2 regions of the Pseudoalteromonas sp. C2R02 genome follow, and region 2 is predicted to be linked to the other one. Evidence: predicted binding sites of a transcription regulator. Region 2 holds the regulator's gene; the other holds the start of a gene.
The links. The regulator FliA, encoded in region 2, starts transcription of late flagellar genes. The targets are predictions, from matches to a motif close to CTAAAGNTNNNNNNNNNNNNGCCGATA.
Positions count from the first base shown of each region.

Region 1: pomA (flagellar motor protein PomA) is a predicted target of FliA. The motif match lies at 3,349-3,375, and genes of this name have one in related genera.

Region 1 covers NZ_JAHKQC010000030.1:35,706-46,232, forward strand. The annotation lists partial or broken gene KO527_RS11725 (toprim domain-containing protein) at 1-6, opposite strand, end outside; gene KO527_RS11730 (hypothetical protein) at 102-632, opposite strand; gene KO527_RS11735 (hypothetical protein) at 888-1,382, opposite strand; gene KO527_RS11740 (flagellar motor protein MotB) at 1,603-2,532, opposite strand; gene pomA (flagellar motor protein PomA) at 2,535-3,296, opposite strand; gene xseB (exodeoxyribonuclease VII small subunit) at 3,545-3,787, shown strand; gene ispA ((2E,6E)-farnesyl diphosphate synthase) at 3,828-4,697, shown strand; gene dxs (1-deoxy-D-xylulose-5-phosphate synthase) at 4,715-6,571, shown strand; gene KO527_RS11765 (globin family protein) at 6,628-7,074, opposite strand; gene KO527_RS11770 (Crp/Fnr family transcriptional regulator) at 7,156-7,707, opposite strand; gene KO527_RS11775 (hypothetical protein) at 7,795-8,256, shown strand; gene KO527_RS11780 (ABC transporter permease) at 8,323-9,336, opposite strand; gene KO527_RS11785 (ABC transporter ATP-binding protein) at 9,329-10,237, opposite strand; gene KO527_RS11790 (glutaredoxin) at 10,430-10,527, opposite strand, start outside.
Region 2 covers NZ_JAHKQC010000021.1:41,421-51,947, forward strand. The annotation lists gene fliR (flagellar biosynthetic protein FliR) at 1-403, shown strand, start outside; gene flhB (flagellar biosynthesis protein FlhB) at 529-1,659, shown strand; gene flhA (flagellar biosynthesis protein FlhA) at 1,940-4,063, shown strand; gene flhF (flagellar biosynthesis protein FlhF) at 4,083-5,549, shown strand; gene KO527_RS06715 (MinD/ParA family protein) at 5,542-6,399, shown strand; gene KO527_RS06720 (RNA polymerase sigma factor FliA) at 6,414-7,133, shown strand; gene cheY (chemotaxis response regulator CheY) at 7,179-7,562, shown strand; gene KO527_RS06730 (protein phosphatase CheZ) at 7,578-8,360, shown strand; gene KO527_RS06735 (chemotaxis protein CheA) at 8,377-10,527, shown strand, end outside.

The sequences.
Region 1 (10,527 bases), on a different contig from region 2:
TTTCATATTATTAGTCTTAGATATCTGCATTTAAGATACTGGTTACTTATACAGTTATCATAATCGCTGTTTGTTTGTATTGCTAATTTTTATTGTATTTATTAATTAGCATCCGACATGTTAAAAACAATTAATTTAGCTTTTTCAATTAAATAGAATAGTAATGGCCACACACATAATAAAACAACTAAGCTATTAGAAAGTGGAATAATCGTTTGATATAAAACAGAGATAAATTGAATATTGAGTATTTGCACATCAACAATACGTAGCAGTTGAACCAACATAGCGGGAATAACACATATTTGTGCGCTAATGCACAAACTGAGACTTATTTTATCTTTTAAGCCTAAATAAGCAATGATTGCCATCCAAACAATATCATTGCTTATCCAAAATACATAACGATATATGCGATTTGGATCATATTCAAAAATATAAGGCGTTAATAGATAGCTGAGTAAAAAAGAAAGCAAAGTAACACAGGTAAATAAAAATGCAGATCTGTCTTTATTAGCAAAATAAATCAATGCACAGCAAGCAATGATGATCATTTGCCAATCAAGTATGAGATGTAATAACTCTTTTATCGTCATAATTTTTATAGTCGTAAAACAATAAAAGGAAATCACATGATTTCCTTTTCATATATTCTATTTTGGTGGGTCAGGTGGGTCGTCATTTCCACCACCACCGCCGGGCATAAAAGCGTATTTATCAAGTAATGTCATATCCATGCTCCTTATCCATTTGCCATTTGCTTAAATAAGTTTAAGCACTTTTAATAATAGGAAAGATTCCATTTAAATAAAGGAAAAATCAGATATGGATTAAAATCAAAAAACATTAAGCTATAAGAATGCTATAAGAATGCTATAAGAATAAAGCTAAACTTCGACTTCTGCTTCAGACTTTTTATTTTTTAAGTATTGAGTAAAAACCACAAATAAAGGGGCAAAACATAAAACTACTGTTGCGGTATTAATTAAAGGCAATAACCCTTTATAAAGATAATCGGTATAAGTTAAATCAAAATAGTGACGATCCACTAAACGCATAAGTTGAAGTAAAGGTGCAGGTAAAACAATTAATTGACCAATAATCGATTGCCAAAGATGTATTTTATCTTTTATGGTGAGGTAGGCAATTAACCCCATCCAAGCTAAGTCATTAAATGCCCAAAATATATACCGAAAAATAAAATAATCTTGGTCATAAATTTTAATAAAGCTATTTAGAGAAATAGCCCATAGAAAAAAAATGAATGTAATAAAACAAAATAAAGTCCCCTTTGTATCTTTTGATACAAAACAAAAGATAGTAGCCAGCACTATCAATATAGCTTGACTACTATATACAAAATCTAGGATTAAAAGGAGCATTGCCTAGAATTAATCTTTCTTCTTTGGTGGTTCATTTTCATCATTACCACTACCGCCGCCAGGCATATACGAATATTTATCAATTGTATTCATAATATTTTCCTTAATTTTAGTTATTTCTCTTTATAAAAATTTTAAAAACTCACCCCTACGAAAGAGTGAGTTTTAAAGTATAACAATTGTACATAAATGCCAAGAGAGCTTTTGATATTTATCTAAATTATTTTCCAACTTGAATTGGATCTGATTCTTTTGCTTTGCCTTGCATAATTGAAATCTCAACTCTGCGATTACGTTTACGAGTTTCAATGTCTGTATTTGGCACTAAAGGTCGGGTTTCTGCATGACCAATTACCACCATACGATTTTTATCAAACCCACGCACTTTTTGCATTTCACTCGCAACTGCAACCGCACGTTTTGCTGATAAATCCCAGTTATTGAAATATAATTCGTTACTAACCTGATAATCATCAGTATGGCCCGATACTTCAATCTCACCCGGTACATCTTTTAATAAATCTGCTATTTCTTGAATAATAGGTTTAAATTGTGGTTGTAAAAAAGCACTACCCGACGGAAAAGAGCCATTTTCCCGAATACGAATGATGATTTGCTGCCCTAAAGATTCCAACTCTATTGCGCCATCTATTATTTGTTGCTCAAGCTGTTGCGCTATCTTCTTAACCAGTTCATTCACTTGTTCTTGATCGGCTGTTTTTTCGGCTTTAGCCGCAGACTCTTGTTTAGCGGTACTTTGTGATTCACCACCCCGTTTATTACCTCGTTGCTCTTGACGACCACCAGCAGAGGCTTCATCACCCGCCTGAAACTCTAACATTTGCTGTGTCATTTCAGTGGTTTGCTGTTGAATAGTCTCAATAGGTGTTGGTTCAGGTTTACCTGGGGTAAATTCCTGCGCTATTACACTGGTACCTTTTGGAATATCTTTAACTTCAAGTTTATTTTGCACACCAAATGCAAACTTCATAGAGCCTGCAATTTGTTTAAACTTAAGTACATCCATTTCTGACATGGCTAATAGTAATACAAAGAAACACATCAGCAATGACATTAAATCTGCAAATGTGCCCATCCATGCAGGTAAACCAACGGGAGGACATTTACACTCTTCTTGTTCGTCAGACATAACTATTCCTCAGTACTGACTTCGCGTTTAGATTCTGCGATATAGTTTTTCAATATGCCTTCGATTACTTTAGGGTTTTGACCATCTTGGATACCTAAGATGGCATCTAAAATAAGTTTTTGATTTAATTCTTCTTCATCTCGACGTACTTCTAATTTTGCTTGAATTGGAATAGCGATTACGTTTGCTAAAAACGCACCATAAAGAGTTGTTAGTAGTGCTACCGCCATTGCAGGTCCAATCGCTTTTGGATCATCCATGTTTGATAACATAGCAACAAGACCGATTAATGTACCTATCATGCCCATTGCCGGAGCAACATCACCAAGTGATTTAAACAAGCTTGCACCTAAGTCATGTCGGTTTGTAGTTAAAGTAATGTCTTTTTGTAAGGTGGCTCTTACAACATCAGCATCATGACCATCTACTAACATGTCGATGCCCTTTTGCATAAAAACATTTGGAATTTCTGCTTCTTCTAATGCTAAAAACCCCCCTTTTCTGGCTGAATCGGCTAACTCTACTGATTTTTCAATTAATACCTCTGGCGCTTCAAGTTTAAACATAAAAGCTTTAACACCCACTTTACCGATAGAAAAAAACTGACCCATAGTAAAATTAGACAGCACCACAAAAAATGATCCACAAAATACGATTAATACCGACGGTACATCTACAAACATGCCTAACTCGCCACCTAGTAGCATCGCCATCACGATAAAACCTATGGCACCAACCATTCCTATTATTGTTGCTAAATCCACAAACCCTCCAAGGGCACTTCAAACTTGTTGTTTATATTAAGTTAGTTTTAACTATCGGCAAATATTTTTTTTTCTAAAGGACATTTATTTTCAATAAATTTAGCATCAATTAACGGCCTATATAGTCAATCCTAGTCATAAAAAATTAAAAAACCTATGTAAATGGTTAATTGTTGTTTGTATTCGATGCTGATCCCCCATAAAATTGACCTCCTCACTCGTATGTATAATAAAAAGAGAATCAAACTATGGCTGTAAAAAAACCAGAAAACCTCAGTTTTGAACAAGCAATGTCAGAACTCGGTAACATAGTCACAGAAATGGAAAATGGTGAACTTACTCTGGAGCAGTCTTTAAAACAGTTTGAACGTGGTGTTCAATTAGCAAATGCTTCTTCATCAAAGCTAAGCCAAGCAGAACAAAAAGTTAAAATTTTAATGGGTAATAATGAAAATAGCCCATTAACCAATTTTGATTCTGATCCGGAATAATCCAGTGAATGACTCTCCAAAGAATATCAAGCCTGAGCTAATAGTAGCTCAAGAACGCATTGCTTGCGTTTTAAATAGTTTAATTGATAAACAAAATAATACCGATGAAACTTTAAAATCTGCTACCAGATATAGTTTATTAAATGGTGGTAAACGATTAAGACCTTTTTTAGTGTATACCACAGGTAAAATGCTTAACGCACATGATTCTGACTTAGATGCAGCAGCCAGTGCCATTGAATGTATCCATAGTTATTCTTTAGTACATGATGACTTACCAGCTATGGACGATGATGACTTACGCCGAGGAAAACCCACTTGTCATATAGAGTTTGATGAAGCAACTGCTATTTTAGCGGGTGATTCATTGCAAACCTTAGCCTTTGAAACTTTATCTACACATAATTTTGTTGGAATTAGCCATAAGCAGCAAGTTGCATTAATATCTGTTTTAGCACAAGCCTCTGGATTAACAGGTATGTGTGGTGGTCAGTCATTAGATTTAGCAGCAACTGATAAAGCGGTATCGCTTGAGCAGTTAGAACAAATTCATAATTTAAAAACAGGTGCACTGCTTAGAGCAGCGATTAAATTAGGTGCTTTGTGTTCACCTAATTGTACCTCTGATATACTCACTAAATTAGATGACTTTGGCAAAGCGATTGGATTAGCTTTTCAAGTACAAGACGATATTTTAGATATAGAAGCCGATACTGAAACTTTAGGTAAACCTCAAGGGTCAGATGTAGCAGCCAATAAGTCAACATATCCGGCATTATTAGGCTTACAAGGCGCAAAAGACAAAGCAAGGCAATTATATCAAGATGCACTCGCTGCACTTGATGATATCAAGGCTGATACCAGCGAATTACAAGCCCTTGCCACGTATATAATAGAAAGAGATCATTAGGATAACGAATAAATATCATGACATTTGATAGCAGCAAGTATCCCTTATTAAGCATAGTAGATAAGCCTGAGCAACTAAGACAGTTGCCACATGATAAATTAGTACCTCTTAGCAATGAGCTCAGAGAGTATTTACTAAATTCAGTTTCACAAAGTAGCGGTCATTTAGCTTCAGGCCTTGGTACTGTTGAACTAACCGTTGCATTACACTATGTATTTAATACACCCGTTGATAGATTAATTTGGGATGTAGGCCATCAAGCTTACCCTCATAAAATATTAACCGAGCGTAAAGAGCTCATGCACACCATACGCCAAAAAGATGGTTTGCATCCTTTCCCGTATCGTGGTGAAAGTGAATACGATACATTTAGTGTAGGCCATTCTAGTACCTCAATTTCAGCTGCATTAGGCATGTCGTTGGCCGCTAAAAAAGAAGGTAAAGATCGCAAAGTTGTTGCCGTAATTGGCGATGGCGCGATGACTGCGGGTATGGCGTTTGAAGCAATGAACCACGCAGGTAATTTAGATTCAGATATGCTCGTTATCTTAAATGATAATGAGATGTCAATTTCTGAACCTGTTGGCGCATTAAATAACCATTTTGCCCGTATTTTGTCTGGTAGTTTTTATAGTAATATCAGAGAAGGCAGTAAAAAAATATTATCGGGTATGCCTCCAGTAAAAGAACTTGCCAGTAGAATGGAAGAGCACTTAAAAGGCATGGTGATCCCTGGTACTTTCTTTGAAGAACTTGGCTTTAACTATATTGGTCCAATTGATGGCCATGATGTTGATATGCTAACTGATACTTTACGTAATATGCGTAATTTAAAAGGTCCGCAGTTATTACATGTTCGTACCAAAAAGGGTAAAGGTTATAAACCAGCAGAGGCCGATCCAATTGGTTACCATGGCGTGCCTAAGTTCGACCCCGCTACTACAAGCTTACCTAAAGCTAAACCGAGTGCGCCTACTTTTTCCAAAATATTTGGTGATTGGTTATGTGACATGGCTGCCACTGATGACAAATTAGTTGCTATTACACCTGCTATGCGTGAAGGTTCTGGCATGGTACGTTTTTCTAAAGAGTTTCCTGATAAATACTTTGATGTTGCGATAGCTGAACAACACGCTGTTACGCTTGCGGCAGGCTTTGCATGTGAAGATCAAAAACCTGTTGTCGCTATTTATTCTAGCTTTTTACAACGTGCATACGATCAACTTATTCATGACGTTGCTTTACAAAACTTAGATGTGCTATTCGCGATTGATCGTGCTGGTATTGTTGGTGCTGATGGTGAAACCCATCATGGTTCTTATGATTTGAGCTTTATGCGCTGCATACCTAATATGGTTATTATGGCGCCTTCTGATACTAATGAATGTCGTCAAATGCTTTATACAGGTTATCACCTAAATGGACCTGTCGCAGTAAGATACCCTCGTGGTACAGCAGGCGATGCCCAAGTTGAAAAAGACATGATACAACTTGAATTAGGTAAAGCTAAACACATTCGTGAAGGTGAAAAAATTGCGATTTTATCTTTTGGTACTCTTTTAGGTAATGCTAAATCAGTAGCAGATGAACTCAATGCGACTTTAATTGATATGCGCTTTATCAAACCTTTAGATACCGAGCTATTAGCGAACCTTGCTCAGGAACATACTTTATTTGTGACCTTAGAAGATAACGCTATTATGGGTGGAGCAGGCTCAGCTGTTAACGAGTTTGTACAAGCTAATAAGTTAGATATAAAAATATTAAACCTAGGTATACCAGACGAATTCATTAAACATGGTACACAACAAGAAATGAATGAAGTAATGGGCCTAGATAGCAAAGGTATTTTGAATAGTATTCAAAATTGGTAAGATTTTAATACTATTATTTAGAAAGGTGGCTAAGCCACCTTTTTTATTGCTAATTTTTAGCCTTGCTCAGCTTTCCATTTATCAAAATTCGCATAAGGATAATCAGCACCACCTTGCATAACGCTAGCTAACACTGTGTACGCCGCCACCCAAGCTTCTTCTACCTCAGATGTAAATTCATGCTGTAGACCTTGTTTTAAAGTCCATAATAAAGCTGATGCCACTGAATCAAAATCGGCTTTTTTAACGCCGTAAACCTCATGACGACGCCCTAATTGCCAAACTGCCATTTCTACTTTATCAAATTGTTTTAAGCTTCTGACAACTGTCGTGAGGATTTGCATTAACTTTTTACCTTGCTCTTCGATATCATCAGAAAACATAGATTTTAAAGCTGGATTTATTTCAAATAAACGGCCATAAAAGAGACCTGCGGCTTGTTTTGCGATCGGGACTACCTTTTCCCAAGAGACTTGCACTAACTCCAATTGCTGAGGTGTCATAAAAATCCTATTTAGTAAGTCATTGACTATTCAAAGCTTAGTATAAAAATAGGATTTTTGAATTTCTTATAATACGTTATTTTATGCTGTTGCTTTTAATCTAGTCTTAATACGGCTGAGCGCCACTGGTGTGATACCTAAAAACAAGGCTAATTCAGCTTGGCTAATACGTTTAAATATATGAGGATAACCAGATTTAAAACTTTTATATCTTTCTTCTGGTGTCAGGCATAAAAATTGATATTCTCGCTCTTCCTTTCGAGCTGTTAATTGCTGCATATACTCCAGCTCTACATCTTTAAGTTGCGGTGTTTTTTCAGACCACTCCCTCACTTTAGAGTATGGCATAGCAATCACTTCACAGGGTTCAATACAATAACACGCATAAGGTGAAGGCTTTTCAAAAATGACACTCATTAAACTTCCTGATATATCATTTTCAGCTAAAAAGGCTTTTACAAATTCTTTACCATCTGGTTGTATAAAAACCAGTTTAACTAAACCTGATTTGATCCAAAAAAGTCTAGGTTCTAACACCCCTTGATGAAATAAAATATCTCCTGGTTTATAGCTTAAAGTCGGTAAATTATTCCGTTCTGCCACATTCGATAATAATTGCTGATATTTATCCATAATAATCGCCCCTAATTAACCTAAGTTAATGCCCCTTTAGTTAAAGCCAATTAAAATCTCGTTAACTATATTACTAAGGAAAGTAAAATGTTATTAAATGAGAAAAATTTTTTGCTAATCGATAACCCATCATTTCCTTCTCGTCAATTTTGTCATTATTTAACAGAAAAAAATTCAAAAGTAATCGGTACAGGTGAGAATACACGAAACTTATTAAGAATGATGTACGACCACTTAGTAGAAGATTATTGCTATTGTGACTTCGCTGATGAACTGAGTATTTCTCAGATGTCAGTTTACCTAAAAAATTACCATGCTTTAGATGGTGTATTTATCTTTGAAAATATGTTTAAAGAGGCAAGCCCTCAAAAACAAAAAATAATTAAAAGTTTACATAAAAATATATATTTAGTGGATGAGCCTGAAATTAATAACTTCAAAATATCCAAACTTAAAAAGTCTCCTGAAACAACTTATAGTTATTTATTTAACCAAGTCGATGAACTTAACTCTTTATTTAACGAACAATTTTTAACGAATGCAACTTAGGCATCTAAATAATTAATCATTTAAAATCAAAAAAGCCATCTAATAGTGATGGCTTTATTTTTTGCTCTATCTAGCTTGTCCTTGCCACCTAAACAATAAAGAGCCACTTATTAAAAACGTAGCAGTCATTAGCAGTAAGGCTACAATATGACTTTTAACTTGCCATAAAGAAGCACCATCTAACATAATTGCTCTGGCAGCTTCTAGCATATGGGTAAGAGGAATAAAGTTAGCTAAAGTCTGAATAAATTCAGGGCTACCTTCTAATGAAAACCACACACCTGATAACATCATCATTGGCCAGGATGCGACATTTAACATGCCTCCTGTGAACTCTTCAGATTCTGAACGCGCAGCGATTAACAGGCCTAAAGAAATTAAACTCACAGTGCCTAATAAAGCGATTATAAATAAATCAATTAAGCTTCCAAGAATATAAAAATCAAAAATCCAGTTACACCCAGTAAATATACCTGTACTGAGCGCCATCATAATTAATAATCTAGAACATACTTGTGCCGTTAAAAACTCGATAGGCCTTAGCGGAGTTGCGTGCAACCTTTTTAATACAGAATTTTTTCGGTAGCGCACAATTACATATCCCACACCAAATAAACATGAAAACATCATATTCATACCTAAAATACCAGGCACAACCCAATCTAAATATCGTATTTCTTTGCCCTCTATTGCCTTTCTTTGGTAGTTAAAACTCGACGCTAATAATAACTGCTCAGCAATATAACCCGAATTTGAAGATTGGTTAACCCAATAAATTTCATTGTTAAAATCCACTAATAAGTCTATTTTATGTTGCCTAAGCTTGTTCATCGCAATTAGTTTTTCATCATAGCTTACAAATTCTATATGCTTTAACGCCATTAACTTATGATCATTTGACGTTTGGCTTATATCGGGTAATACGCCTATTTTATAAAGCGTTTTTCCATCTCCGGAGAATATAAAGGCAAAACCAACAACGAGTAAGACAGGAAAAATTAAATTCCAACCAAGTGCAGCACGATCACGAAAAAATTCATAATTGCGCGCGATTAATACCGCTAAAAATCGCTTAAACATGATTAACTCCCTCTAAGCCATGACCTGTTAACTTTAAAAACAAATCATCTAAGTTGGCTGATTTAACCTGTAACCCCTCAAGTGAAACGCCTTGCTCAATCAGTGTGACTAAAGTAGTTTGAATATCTAAACTTTGAACCAGTGCACTTTGTTGCACAAACTGAATATTAAAATGTTGTAATATATTTTGCTTATTATCATGTTCATCAACATTTTTTTTAGGTAACTTAATTAAAGCACCACTAAAGTTCTGCTGTAATAAGGCTTCGGGAGTATCTAGTGCGATAATTTTACCTTTATCCATAATCGCAATTTCATCACATAAATATTCAGCCTCATCCATATAATGGGTTGTCAGTAAGATTGTTTTTCCTTGAGATTTAATCTTATTAACTAAGTACCAAAATAATCTGCGACTATGGGGATCTAATCCGGTTGTAGGTTCATCTAAAAAAACTAACTGAGGATCATTTATTAAAGCTAAAGCTAATAACAATCTTTGTTTTTGACCACCAGAGAGTTTTCGATGATCTTGATTAATAAATTCATTTAACTGACAAAGTGAAATAAGCTCTTTTATAGGTAAAGTTTTTTCGTAAAATGCAGAAAACATTTTTAATGTTTCGATAACAGTAAGATGATCTTGCAACGCAGTATGCTGAAATTGAATACCTAACTCATGATAAATATGTTTATCTATTGCCTTGCCTTGGTATAGGATTTTTCCCGATGTTGGCTCCACAATGCCTTCGAGCATTTCAATCGTGGTTGTTTTACCCGCACCATTTGGCCCTAATAAGCCAAAACAAATACCTTTTTTAACTTTAAAGCTCACCCCATCCACAGCTTTATTTTTTGAAAAATACCTTTTAAGATCTTCAACCTCTAGAATTTCCGACATTAATCCCTCAAATATAAAATACGACTATAGCTATTTTATATAGGAGAAAGTCAAATAAAGGAATATATAAATTAAAAGGGTGGTTTATTAAAAAGTAAGAAAGGAAGCTGAACTATATAATAAAGAGTTAAAAATAAGGGTATAAAAGAAAATAGCGGGCAATAAAACCCGCTCTTCTGCAGATCAGGTTAATTAAGCTACTTCTTTTTCTAAGAAGCTAATAATATCATTTGATTCATATAACCAAGTTACATCATTACCATTTACAATACGTAAACAAGGTACTTTTA
Region 2 (10,527 bases):
AGGTCAATTTTATTTGATTTTGGCTACTTTACTTTTTTGGATATATGGTGGTCATTTAATGATGATACAAATGGTAGTAAGTAGTTTTATTATGATCCCAATTGATGGCACTTGGTGGAATATCGAAAACTATAGAACAATTGCTAATTGGGGCGGTTGGTTATTTGCCACTGCTCTCGTTTTATCTTTAGCACCATTAACAGCTATGTTGATCATTAGTATGTCATTTGGTGTGATGACTCGTGCAGCACCCCAGTTGAATATATTCTCTATCGGTTTTCCATTTACCTTAGTAACAGGTTTAGTCATCATATGGGCTACATTAGGTAACTTCACCGCACAGTTTGATCTTCAGTGGCATCAAATGGTCCAATTGATATGTGGCATGGTAGGCTGTAGTTAAAGAGCTAAAAGCTAAAGAATTAAAATTACAGCGTAAGTCAGATCTACAATGGCATCAAATGGTTCGATTAATATGTGATTTAGTAGGTTGTAGTTAACTTTTAAAATATTGATAAAAGGTAAGGTATGGCTGAAGATTCCGGTGCAGAAAAAACAGAAGACCCCACCGCCAAGCGTTTAGAAGACGCAAAAAAGAAAGGTCAAATAGCCCGCTCTAAAGAAACGGGTACTGCATTTGTTTTAATTATGTCTGCTGTTTCTTTAATTATATACGGGCCTGATATTGGTAAAGCATTATTAAAAGTAATGAAAAGAATGCTGAGTCTAAATCATAATGAAACTTACGATACTACTAAGATGTTTTCTGCCTGGGGTGAGGTTGCAGGAGAGCTTTGGTTTGGTTTAGCCATGTTTGTTTCTATTATTTTAGCGGCCGCATTTATAGGAAATACTTTTTTAGGTGGTTTTAATTTTAGCTGGGGCGCAGCTGCACCTAAAGCAAGTAAAATGTCTATTTACAAAGGTTTTGGTCGTATGTTTGGGCCTCAGGCTGCGATTGAATTGACAAAAGCATTATTAAAGTTTGGTCTGGTCGCTGGCGTCGCAATTTTTATTATTATGGGCTATTTTGATGAAATATTACATCTAAGTATAGAGTCAGCCCCAAGTAATATAGAGCATTCTCTTACTATTCTAGCTTGGGTCTTTTTAGGTTTATCTTGTACTTTAACTATCGTTGCTCTAGTGGATGCGCCATTTCAAAAATGGAACCATAACAAGCAGTTAAAAATGAGTTTGCAAGAAATTAAAGATGAGTATAAAAATAGTGAAGGTGACCCGCAAATTAAAGCAAGGATCAGACAAACACAAAGAGAAATGTCACAGCGACGCATGATGCAAGATGTACCTGATGCTGATGTTATCGTAACTAACCCTACTCATTATGCTGTCGCTATTAAATATGATACAGACAAAGCTGGGGCGCCGATAGTTTTAGCTAAAGGCATAGACCAAATGGCATTACAAATACGAAAAATAGCAAAAGAGCATGAAGTGCCAGTTATAGAATCACCGCCATTAGCGAGATCTTTACATCACTTTACAGATGTAGGAGCACAAATTCCAGATCAGCTATTTGTTGCAGTTGCACAAGTATTAGCATATGTTTTTCAGCTAAAACAATATAAAAAAGGACGAGGTCAACGACCTACTAAATTAAGTAAAAAGCTTCCAATCCCAGATGAGTTTAAGCAGTAATTATACCAATTATAATAAATAATCTAAATGGTCTAAATATACAATAGGTACGTTGCTTTCATGAAGGTACTTAGGTTTAGTCTGGAGCTATAAACCTGTGCTTTCATCCCAATAGTAAGCTATTACTCAATCAAGCGTCTAACTCTTGAGAATTTATCCAAATTTATATTTGCTCACTATCCCATAAGAACTGGTATGAACTTTAATTTAATACTTTATAAAGATGGAATGATAATTGCCTTTACTCAGGCAAGTGTCAATTTTTTGTAATTGTAGTTGTATGGATTTGAAAGCAGTTTTTACTCAGTTAAATAATGAAAAAATGGATTACCTCAAGGGTGTTGGTACGCCTTTATTGGTTTTAGCAGCGCTTGCTATGGTGGTATTGCCTATGCCTCCATTTTTATTGGATATGCTGTTTTCTTTTAATATCGCTTTAGCATTACTCGTATTATTAATCACTGTTTATACACTTAAACCCGTTGATTTTGGTGCTTTCCCTACCGTAATTCTTATCGCAACAGTATTAAGGCTAGCCTTAAATGTTGCTAGTACCCGAGTTGTATTATTAGAAGGTCATAATGGCCCCGACGCCGCAGGTCAAGTAATTGCAGCATTTGGTAATGTTGTGATTGGTGGTAACTATGCTGTAGGTTTAGTTGTATTTATAATCCTGATCATTATTAACTTTGTTGTAATTACAAAAGGTGCAGGACGTATATCTGAAGTATCTGCACGTTTTACATTAGATGCTATGCCAGGTAAACAAATGGCAATTGATGCAGACTTAAATGCGGGTTTTATTACTGCGGATGAAGCGAGAGACCGACGTGGAGAAGTAACACGAGAGGCTGATTTTTATGGTTCAATGGATGGTGCAAGTAAATTTGTAAAAGGCGATGCTATCGCGGGTATCGTGATATTAGTGATCAACATTGTAGGTGGCTTGTTTATTGGCATGATCCAGCATGACTTGTCATTTAGTGTTGCTATGGAAGTATATACGCTACTAACAATTGGTGATGGTCTGGTTGCTCAGCTGCCATCTCTACTATTGTCAATTGGTACAGCCATTGTTGTAACCCGCCAAAATGAATCACATAAAATGGGTGAGCAAATATCTAAGCAATTAGGTAATGAAAAAGCACTTTATATTGCATCAGGTATAATGATCACTATGGGCTTAGTGCCTGGTATGCCGCATTTAGCTTTTATTTCTTTAGGATTAATCATTGGTGCTATTGGTTATTATGGACATAAACAAGCTAGTGAACAACAAGCACAAACAGAGCAAAATTCTGCAGGTGGGCAGTTAACTACAAATACACCTGGGGCAGCTGTACCGGCAGCACAAGAGCAAAAAGAGCTTGGTTGGGATGATGTTCAACAAGTTGATGTAATTGGTTTAGAGGTAGGATATAGACTTATACCTATGGTAGATCAAGCACAAGGCGGTGAACTATTAAGTAGAATCAAAGGCGTACGTAAAAAGCTATCACAAGAATTGGGGTTTTTAGTACCACCAGTGCATATTAGAGATAATCTTGAATTAGATCCAAACGCATACCAAATTACCTTAATGGGTGTTTCTACTGGTGTTGGTGAGCTTAAACATGGCAATGAGCTTGCGATTAATCCAGGTCAAGTATTTGGTCCTGTCGCCGGAATTGAAACGAAAGATCCTGCATTTGGCTTAGATGCAGTCTGGATTGCACCTGAGCAAAAAGATGAAGCGCAATCTTTAGGATATACAGTTGTAGATGCTGCAACGGTTGTTGCAACTCATATAAGTCAGCTTTTACATAACAATGCCTCTTTATTGTTAGGTCATGAAGAAGTACAAAACTTATTAGATATGCTTGAAAAAAGTCATCCTCGTTTAGTTGAAGGTTTAGTGCCAGATGTATTACCGCTGACAACTATCGTAAAAGTATTACAAAACTTATTGAATGAAGGTGTGCCAATTAGAGATATGCGTTCAATTGTACAAACCCTTGTTGAATACGGACCAAGAAGCCAAGATGCTGATGTACTAACGGCTGCAGTGCGTATTTCACTAAGAAGATTAATAATCCAAGACGTTGCTGGCGCATCAAATGAAATACCTGTCATAACTTTGGCTCCTGAGTTGGAACAGATGTTGCATCAATCACTTCAGAATGCAGGCGATGAAGGTGCTGGCATAGAACCTGGGCTTGCTGAGAGGTTGCAAAACTCACTTAGTGAAGCACATAAAAACCAGGAAATGTCAGGTGAACCTTCAATATTGTTGACCTCAGGTATGTTAAGAACGGTTTTATCACGATTTGTTAAAAATACAATTCCTGGTTTACGCGTGGTTTCTTATCAAGAAGTACCAGATGAAAAGCAAATTAAAATTATCAGCTCTGTTGGTCAGCAATAATAAAGATAAGGGGTAGAATGTGAAGATTAAACGTTTTTTTGCAAAAGATATGCGCACAGCACTGAATGAAGTTAAAGAAGAGCTAGGTGTAGATGCTGTTATTATGTCAAATAAAAAAATGGCTGATGGTGTTGAAATCGTTGCTGCCGTTGATTACGACAAAACGCCAGCTCAGGCTAAGCCTGCAGCTCGAGTTGAAACACCAGCTGCACAGCATCTGGCTAATCAGACAAGAACACGTGCAAATCTAAACGCTCACTCACAAATGGCCTCACAATATAGTTCAAAGGTTAATAACTTTGTTCGCCCTAAACCATTAGCAGCAAAACCTGAGCCTGAAGCAAAAATTGCGGATAGTTTAGAGGCCTTATTAAATAGACAGTCTACTCAGTCTAGAGAAAACGAACAGTCAAATATGTTTAATAACAAGTTTGATGAACCTATCGAGGAAATAAATGATGATTCATTTGAATCTCCTTGGTATAACAAGTCAAATGCTCCAGAGAAAAAAGCTGTTAAATCAGAACATAAAGAGATAAAAGAGCAAAATAATAAAGAAATGCAAGCGATGCAAGATGAAATGGCTGCAATTCGCCAATTATTAGAGCATCAAGTATCAGGTTTAATGACACAAGATTTAGCGCGCAGAGACCCAACTCGTGCATATATGATAGAAAGACTTAAAGGCATGGGCATCAATGATGATGTCGCAGATCAAATGGCATGTTTTATTCCTGATGATGTATCAGAAAAAAAAGCATGGGAAGCTTTGTTAGAAATGGTACAAAGCCAGCTTTATACAACGAATAATGAAATATTACGCCAAGGCGGAGTTTTTGCACTTGTAGGGCCAACAGGTGTTGGTAAAACAACGACAGTCGCAAAGCTTGCAGCTTTAGGAGCACAAAAATTTGGCGCTGATAAAGTTGCGTTAATTACAACGGATACCTATCGTATTGGTGCATATGAACAACTTGCAACTTATGGCCGAATTATAGGTTGTCCAGTCAAGCAAGTTAAAGATGCTAATGAATTAGCTGAAGTTTTATACCATTTACGTGGTAAGCGACTAGTATTAGTAGATACGGCTGGAATGAGTCAAAGAGATTTACGTCTGACCGAACAGTTAAATACATTAATGAGAAATGTTAGAGTTGATATCCGTAGTTATTTGGTTTTAAGTGCTACGGCACAGATGGGCGTTTTGCAAGAAACAGTAAAACACTTTAAAAAGGTACAGTTAAGTGGTTGTATTTTCACCAAACTTGACGAATGTCTAAGTTTAGGAGAAATTATCAGTATTGCGATTCAAAATCGTCTGCCGATAGGGTATCTTACTAATGGTCAGCGCGTACCTGAAGACATTCGAGTTGCAAATGCTGAAAAATTGGTTAAAAAAGCAGAACAATTGTATGCTAAAAAGACTAACGCACAATATCACAGAGATTCAACGGTAGAATCTCAAACAGTAGGAATGTATGATTAATACAGTTATGGATCAAGCAAGTGGCCTGCGTAAAATGAAACAGAATAATAATGCAGTTAAAGTAATCTCAGTAACTGGCGGCAAAGGCGGCGTAGGTAAAACAAATGTCTCTTTGAATATGGCAATAGCCATGGGACAACAAGGTAAACGTGTTCTTGTATTAGATGCCGATTTAGGTTTAGCTAACTGTGATGTCATGCTAGGTCTACGTGTAGAAAAAAATTTATCACACGTGCTTTCTGGCGAGTGTGAATTAGAAGATATTTTAGTTGAGGGACCTCACGGCATTAGAATTGTGCCTGCAACATCAGGCTCGCAAACGATGGTTGAGCTTTCACCTTCAGAACATGCAGGGTTAATTCGTGCATTTAGTGAACTTAATGCCGATTATGATGTATTAATTGTTGATACTGCAGCAGGTATTTCTGAAATGGTATTAAGCTTTTCTCGTGCAGCACAAGATGTGTTAATGGTGGTGTGTGATGAGCCAACTTCAATTACAGATGCATATGCCTTAATTAAGATATTAAGCAGAGAACATGGTGTTTATAAGTTTAAAATTATTGCAAATATGGTAAGAAGTTTAAGAGAAGGGCAAGAACTATTTGCTAAGCTGTCTAAAGTAACAGATAGGTTTTTAGACGTTTCATTAGAATTAGTGGCAACAGTACCTTTTGATGAAAATATGAGAAAGTCAACGCGTAAGCAAAAAACAATTGTTGACCTTTTTCCTAAATCTCCCGCCGCAATCGCATTTAAGACTTTAGCTACAAAAGCAGCTAAATGGCCAATTCCAAATCAGCCTTCGGGGCATCTGGAATTTTTTATTGAAAAATTAGTAAACCGCTAAAGGCATTTTTGTTAGTGAATAAAGTAGCCGGATACAGTGATAATAACCATATTGCACAAGTTGTAGAGCGTCATACGCCTTTAGTTAAGCGTATCGCTTATCATATGTTGGCGAGACTCCCCGCAAGTGTGCAGTTGGATGATTTAATTCAATCAGGCATGATAGGTTTGATTGAAGCTGCTAAAAACTTTGATGGCACAAAAGGCGCTAGTTTTGAAACATTTGGTGGCATAAGAATCAGAGGTGCTATGCTAGATGAAATTAGGAAAGGCGATTGGGTACCAAGGTCTGTTCACAGAAACAGTCGCCAGGTTGCTCAAGCCATTTCAGAATTAGAATCTCAGCTAGGCCGAGAAGTAAAAGACATAGAAGTTGCTGAAAAACTTGATATTACACTCGATGAATACCATCATATCCTTAATGATGTGAATTCAGGTAAAATTCTAGGAATAGAAGATCTCGGTGTTGATGAAGATGTGCTGCAAATATCATCGGATAAATCATCAAGTGATTCGCCTTTTGCGTCAATAAAAAATGATAAGTTTAATGTTTCATTAGTAAAGGCAATAAAAACATTGCCTGAAAGAGATGCTCTTGTATTATCTCTCTACTATAATGAAGAAATGAATTTAAAAGAGATTGGACAAATACTTGATGTAAGTGAGTCTCGTGTTAGTCAGATACATGGACAGGCAATGATAAGGCTTAAAGCTAAAATCAGTGACTGGGTTTAAATAAAGTGGTTGTAACCTTGAGTTCGTACCTCACAGGAGGATGTTTTGGATAAAAATATGAAAGTTCTTGTAGTTGATGACTTTTCTACTATGAGAAGAATCATTAAAAATTTGCTAAGAGACTTAGGCTTTACTAATGTCCAAGAAGCAGATGATGGTAGTACTGCACTACCTATGCTACAAAACCAAGAGTTTGATTTTGTAGTAACCGATTGGAATATGCCAGGTATGCAAGGTATAGACTTACTAAGAGCGATTCGAGCTGATGATAGCTTAAAGCATATACCAGTATTAATGGTAACTGCTGAGGCTAAAAAAGAACAAATAATAGCTGCTGCACAAGCTGGCGTTAATGGTTATATTGTTAAGCCCTTCACAGCTGGCACGCTTAAAACTAAATTAGAAAAAGTGTTTGAGCGCTTAGGTTAAATTATGGATGAGTTAATAATTTCAACTGATTCACCTCAAATTACACTTGAACAAGCTAGACAACTTGTATCATTACTTGAAAGTAATGAACAAGCACAAGCTGATGAATTGCTATTGCAAATAACAACACAAATGCAATCTGAGCTATTTGAAGAGGTTGGTAAGTTAACTCGTCAATTACATGACTCATTAAATAACTTTCAGTTAGATTCAAAGCTTACCGATTTAACGCAAGACGCATTACCAGATGCAAAAGAGCGTTTAAATTATGTCATAAAAATGACAGAGCAAGCTGCGAATAAAACCATGGATGCGATAGAAGCAGGTTTACCAATAGCTGATGAGCTAACAAGCGAACTTGATAACATTAAACCTTCATGGGATCGACTTATGAGTCGCGACCTTAAATTAGGCGAGTTTAAATCCTTATGTCATGGGTTAGATTCGTTTATTTTAAATACGCAGGGTAATACTCAAAAGCTACAAGGCTTAATGACAGAGGTCTTAATGGCCCAAGATTTTCAAGATTTAACAGGGCAAGTTATTCGCAGAGTGATAGAGCTTGTGCGTGAAGTTGAAGAAAGCCTTATTCATATGTTGAAAGTTTTTGGCTCGCCAATTGATGGTGAGTTACCTGTAAAAGAAGTTATTGAAGAAAAAAATATAGAATCATCTCTACAAGTTGAAAAAGAATTAGATCAAGTTGCAGAGGGTCCGATTATAGATGCATTAGAACGTGATGATGTTGTATCAGATCAAGATGATGTTGACGACTTATTATCAAGTTTAGGTTTCTAAAAGGGAGAACTGCTGCATGAGTTTTGAACTAGATGAAGATATTTTGCAGGATTTTTTGGTTGAGGCCGGAGAAATTCTCGAATTATTATCTGAGCAGCTTATAGAATTAGAAAATAACCCTGAAGATGCTGATTTATTAAATGCAATATTTAGAGGTTTTCATACTGTCAAAGGTGGCGCTGGATTTTTAGCAATGACAGAGCTTGTTGATGCTTGTCATGGTGCCGAAAATGTTTTTGATATTTTACGTCAAGGGCAAATAAGTGTCACTCCAGAATTAATGGATGTTATTTTACAAGCGCTAGATTGTATAAATATTATGTTTGCTTGTATACAAAATCGTGAGCAACCAGATGCGGCCGATCCTAATTTGCTAAAAGCGATGCATGACCTTTGCAAACCTCAAAGTGAAGGCGAAGCTTCATCTCCTCAAGAAGCCACAGCTCCAGAAGTAGAAAATTCTGTCACACCAAGCCCTGAAGAAGATTTAAGCTCTGATTTTGATGACGTATTGTTTGATATGGATGATACAAGTTCAGATGATTCAAATATTGATGATATATCAGAAGATGAATTTGAAAGCTTATTAGATGAACTTCATGGAGCAGGAAAAGGCCCTGTAGCTGAAGAGTCAAAAGCGGCACCAGAAATCACAAATGATGCACCTGATGGCGATATTACAGATGATCAATTTGAAAATTTATTAGACGAGTTACATGGTGTTGGCTCGTTTGGTGAAACCCAAAGTGCAGCTCCAGAAGAGAAAAGTAATGTCGTTGAAAGTACGCCTATAGCGAGTTCAGATTCTGAAGATATTTCAGATGATGAATTTGAAGCTTTATTAGATGAACTTCATGGCAAAGGACAGGGTCCTAAAGCGGTAGAGTCCGAGCCAACTCCAGCTCAAAAACCTGCAGTTGCAAGTAAACCTAAAGTTGAGAAAAAAGTAGAAAAACCAGTTGCGAAACCGGTAGCAAAACCACAAGCAAAAGCAGAAGAAAAGCCTAAACCAGTATCAAAACCAGCTGCAGAAAAACAAGCAGCTAAATCTCCTGCAGTACAAGCTGAAACAACGGTTCGAGTAGACACTAAACGTCTTGATCAAATAATGAATATGGTTGGTGAACTTGTTTTAGTTAGAAATAGATTAGTAAGCCTAGGTGCGACTAATAGTAGCGAAAGCATGAATAAGGCAATTTCAAATCTTGATGTTGTGACAGCTGATTTGCAAAGTGCTGTGATGAAAACACGGATGCAACCTATTAAAAAGGTATTTGGTCGTTTTCCTCGCGTTGTTCGTGATTTAGCACGTAGCTTGAAAAAAGATATTAACCTTCAATTAGTTGGGGAAGATACTGATTTAGATAAAAACTTAGTTGAAGCACTTGCAGATCCTTTAGTGCATTTAGTTAGGAATTCAGTTGATCATGGTATTGAAATGCCAGATGAACGTGAAGCAACAGGTAAGTCAAGAACCGGTACAGTTACACTTTCAGCCTCCCAAGAAGGTGATCATATACTTTTAACCATCGAAGATGATGGTGCAGGTATGGATCCAGATAAACTAAAAGATATTGCAATAGGCAAAGGTGTTATTGATGCCGATTTTGCATCAAGAATGACTGACAATGAAGCATTTAATTTAATATTTGCACCAGGGTTTTCGACCAAAGAAGAAATATCTGATATTTCAGGTCGTGGTGTGGGTATGGATGTTGTTAAAACAAAAATCACTCAGCTTAATGGTTCAATAAATATTGAATCTCAAAGAGGTACAGGTACAACATTAGAAATTAAAGTACCACTGACTTTAGCAATATTACCAACATTAATGGTACTTGTTGAAGAACAAACATTCGCACTTCCTTTAGCCTGTGTAAATGAAATATTCCATCTCGATTTATCGAAAACAAATATAGTTGATGGTCAATTAACGATTATTGTTAGAGATAAGGCAATTCCATTATTTTATCTTGAAAGTTGGCTTGTTAAAAACCCAGCTTCAATAGCAGATCAACGTAGTGGAGATGGACATGTTGTTATCGTTCAATTAGGAACGCAGCAAATAGGCTTTGCCGTTGACTCATTAATAGGTCAAGAAGAAGTAGTAATAAAACCCTTAGATGCTTTGTTACAAGGAACTCCTGGTATGGCAGGTGCTACAATA